DNA from 2 places in the Pseudoalteromonas sp. J010 genome. Region 2 is predicted to be linked to the other one. Evidence: predicted binding sites of a transcription regulator. Region 2 holds the regulator's gene; the other holds the start of a gene.
What was found. The regulator sigma-54, encoded in region 2, starts transcription at its own class of promoters, with help from an activator protein. The targets are predictions, from matches to a motif close to GTTGGCACGNNNNTNGNNT.

Region 1 (2,208 bases), on a different contig from region 2:
TAGAAAGGAAAAGGTCTACGCTGCCCGTTGTTCCTTTTATAATAGATGAGAAGTAGATATCTTTATTAGTGTGTACAGTTGGGTAGATCACAGTATGATCTCCGTTAATTTTGCCAGGCACTAACTCGGGTTGGCCAAATTTATCACCATCATAGCTGACTTGCCACATCTGAAAGGTGCCATTTTCCACATTATCTACCGGCCTTCTGGAAGTAAAATAAAATGTGTTACTGTCTTTGGAGAAGTACGGATTAGTATCGTGAAATTCGCCACTAAAAGGAAGTAATGTTGGGGTTTGCCAAGCATCCCCTTGTTTATGAGAAATGACTAGAGCACTGTGTGAAAATTGGGCTAACGCTCTAACAAACGCAAACTTTTTACCATCTGGAGACAAACTAGAGCCGTACTCAAATTGATTCGTCGATACGATGTTTGGCGCAAATAAACTTGGCTCTAGGTTGTTTAAAATCATAGCTAACTTGTCATCAGCTTGTACTGACCAATGCACAGAAATTGCGGAAATCAATAACCCTATTTTAGCGACTGCTTTACGCTTTATCATATAAATATCCTTTCTTATTATCGTACACTTTATTTACTTTTTGATAATTGTATGTGTGTTGAATCGAACTTCTTGAAAAGTAACTTTGTCGCCAAATAATATTCTCAAAACATAACTGAAAAAACGACAACCCTACATGACTTAGCGATATACAGAAACTTAATAAAAAATACCTTATTAAGGTACGTTAATTTTTAAAAGTCGGGTTGGTTTTACAGTAATTTATCATGTATTTGAGCGACATAGCGCTAATACAGTGTATGTTATGCCACATAAATCAGCAGAAAGACACCATACCTGCTTATCCTCAGTGACTTGCTCACCGCCCAAATATTTATCACCTACGAATTTCAGATCTTTTCTGGCACAGCTATTGCTTATAAAAACACAGATGTCATTTTTTTGATTTGGAGTTTTTTATGGAATTTGCGTTACTTGCTATCTTGGCTCTAGTGGTCGTTGCTTCCATTGTCGCTTCTAAGTACACCGATGTGGGTGGCAATCCTTATCCGTTCAACCGCAAAGAATCTGTTTTTACTACTGTCGAAGCGTCGTTTCTGCATTTACTAGAACGTGCTGTTGGCGACAAGTATAAAATTGTAAGTCGGATAAAGCTAATTGATGTAATTGAATGTAAACCTGGTATTTCACAAAAAGCACGCCGTGCCGCGGTGACTAAAGCAAAAAACAAGCAGCTTGATTACGTGCTTGTAGATAAAGAAACACTGAAAATTGTTGCCGCTGTTGACTTGGTTAATAACGCCAATAAAAACGGCCATAAAGCGCAAAAGGATTGGTTTGTCAGTGGCGCGTTAGAGTCAGCTGGTATTCCGCACATTCGTATGAAGATCAAAAGCGGCTACCAAAGCGCAGAAGTCAGAGCTGCTATCTTGTTCAAGTTAGGACAAAAAGTGGAAATGCCGAAGAAAACCAGGAACCGCACATACAAACCCGCGGTATTATCTCCTTCACAAGCAAAGGCACAATCCACACAATTGGCTGAAATTTAGCAAAACGGGCACTAGCCCGTTTTTTGTTTTACCTATCTTCCCCCCTTTCGTATAATAAAAATAACGTTGAAATTGGGGTTTCCCCACTACAAATTAGGAATCTTTTCATGAAAGTAGGCATTATTGGCGCAATGGAGCAAGAAGTTACCATTTTGCGTAACACTATGGAAAACCCGCAAACATTGACCAAAGGTGGCTTTACTTTTTATACCGGTAAACTGGCAGGACACGATGTGACGCTGGTACAGTCAGGTATTGGTAAAGTAGCAGCAACGGTTGCAACAACTCTGCTTATCGATAACTTTACACCAGATTGCGTAATTAATACGGGATCTGCTGGGGGCTTTGAACCCTCACTCAACGTAGGGGATGTCGTCATTTCAAGCGAAGTTCGCCACCATGACGTTGACGTAACGGCATTCGGTTACGAAATAGGCCAAGTACCACAAATGCCTGCTGCTTTCACTTCACATGCTAAGCTAGTTGAAGCTGCGAAGCAGAGCGTTAGTGAACTTGAAGGTATTCAAACTATGGTTGGCCTTATCTGTACTGGTGACTCATTTATGTGCGATCCTGTTCGTATTGATAAAGCTCGTGCAGACTTCCCAACGATGCTTGCTGTAGAAATGGAAGGGG
Region 2 (2,208 bases):
CAAATAGCTCGCCGCCATTTACGTGCAATGTTGCTTCTGCTTTTTGAACTAGTTTTTCGACATCAAGGATCACATGAACGTTATTGATATGATCAAAGTGCCTCTCAAGCTTCGCAAACTTATTGGTGACATAATCTCTTAAAGAGTCAGTGATTTCTACATGGCGACCAGTTAAATTTAGTTGCATAAGCATTTTTCCTTCTTGTGTTTAACGTCTTATATCAAGCTTTTACGCTGATTTGACGGTGGAATGGCTAGGGATTCACGATATTTTGCAATCGTGCGTCTCGCTACCTTAATTCCTTGTTCAGCTAAAATATCTGCAATCTTGCTATCACTTAATGGTTTAGCAGTGTTTTCCGCAGCTATTAGCTTCTTGATGAGTGCTCGTATTGCTGTCGAGGAGCACTCACCTCCATTTTCGGTACTGACATGGCTTGAGAAGAAATACTTCAGCTCAAATATGCCCCTTGGTGTGTGCATGTACTTTTGGGTGGTGACACGAGAAATAGTAGATTCGTGCATATCAACCATCTCTGCGACATCGTTTAACACCATAGGTCTCATCGCTTCGGGGCCATGTTCAAAGAATGCCTGTTGTTGTTGCACAATGCAATTGGTAACTTTCAATAAAGTGTCATTGCGACTTTCTAAGCTCTTAATAAACCACTTTGCTTCTTGAAGGTGTGAGCGAATAAACTGGCTATCAGTACTCGATTTAGCAGTTCTCGACATCGCAGCGTAGTGGTCATTTACTCTAATCTTAGGCATCGCATCAGGGTTTAGCTCTACAACCCAGCGGCCTTTCACTTTTTTTACCGACACATCTGGAATGACGTATTCGGGCTCTTCATGAATAATACTCGCAGCTGGCTTAGGGTTAAGACTGTGGATCAGCGTCATAACTTCTTTTAGCTCAGCTTCTTTTAAGCGTGTTTTTTTCGCTAAGGTACGGTAATCACGGCTAGCAAGTAAATCAATGTGCTCGGTCAGGATCATCTTGGTTTCGGTGATCCACGGTGTGTCAGGTGCAAATTGATTTAACTGAATACATAAACATTCTTGCAAACTTCGTGCAGCAATACCGACAGGGTCAAACAACTGGATACGTTTAAGTACGGCTTCGACTTCATCCAACTCTACCGGCTCTTCACTGTTTTCATCATTGATACTTTCTAAAATATCTTCACAGGAAAGCGTTAAAATGCCAGACAGATCTACCGCTTCGATGATGGCAATAGCAATGGCTCTATCTGTTGGGCTAAATGGCGTAAGTTCTAGCTGCCACATTAGGTAGTCGTGTAGTGATTCGGAAGTCTCTCCCTGGTAGACGTTATCATCATCAGGTAAAGGAGCTGCGCTTGATGCTGGTGCAGCACTCATATATTCATCCCAAGTCACATCCATGGCAAGATCATCACTAACCGTTTCTTTGCTCATGGCGGTATCTGAGTCCATTTCATACTCGCTGACAGGCGCTTCATCTGAGCTTTGCTGACTATCGTCCGTATTATTTTTATCTTGGCTGTGTTGTTCAGTACTTTCTGCGTCAGCGGTATCGCCTTCTTCCACTTCCAATAGTGGGTTGCTGTCCAACGCTTCTTGTATTTCTTGCTGTAGATCCAACGTACTAAGCTGCAACAGGCGTATGGCTTGTTGCAGTTGTGGAGTCATTGTAAGTTGCTGCCCCATGCGCAGCTGTAATGATTGCCTCATGTATCTCTAACAATCCCTTTTAACAGTTATTAATACTACGTCTTAACTATAGCTTGAATTGTTCGCCTAGGTAGACATCTCTTACGGTTTGATCCGCTAAAACATGTTCTGGCGTACCAGCGGCGATTAATTCACCGTGTGAAACGATGTAGGCTTTTTCACATACGTCCAGCGTTTCTCTTACATTGTGGTCGGTGATCAGTACACCGATCCCACGATTTTTAAGGTGCTCAATGATTGTCTTTATATCTAACACTGAAATTGGATCAACGCCAGCAAAAGGTTCATCTAACAAGATAAACTTAGGGTTAGCGGCTAAAGCACGAGCAATTTCTACCCGTCTTCTCTCTCCTCCAGATAATGCCATCCCTTGAGAATCACGGATGTGTTGGATATTAAATTCATCCAACAACTCATTCAGCTGAGCTTCTCTTTCAACTTTAGACAAATCTTTGCGGGTTTCCAAAATAGCCATGAGGTTTTGATATACCG

Region 1: a site for sigma-54 is predicted at 923-941, ahead of EAG18_RS06440 (DUF2726 domain-containing protein). Genes of this name have one in related genera too.

The regions. Positions count from the first base shown of each region.
Region 1 is NZ_RDBW01000010.1:2,578-4,785, reverse strand. Features, by position in the region: gene EAG18_RS06445 (PD40 domain-containing protein) at 1-562, opposite strand, end outside; gene EAG18_RS06440 (DUF2726 domain-containing protein) at 982-1,572, shown strand; gene mtnN (5'-methylthioadenosine/S-adenosylhomocysteine nucleosidase) at 1,680-2,208, shown strand, end outside.
Region 2 is NZ_RDBW01000005.1:91,990-94,197, reverse strand. Features, by position in the region: gene hpf (ribosome hibernation promoting factor) at 1-187, opposite strand, end outside; gene EAG18_RS04360 (RNA polymerase factor sigma-54) at 217-1,716, opposite strand; gene lptB (LPS export ABC transporter ATP-binding protein) at 1,763-2,208, opposite strand, start outside.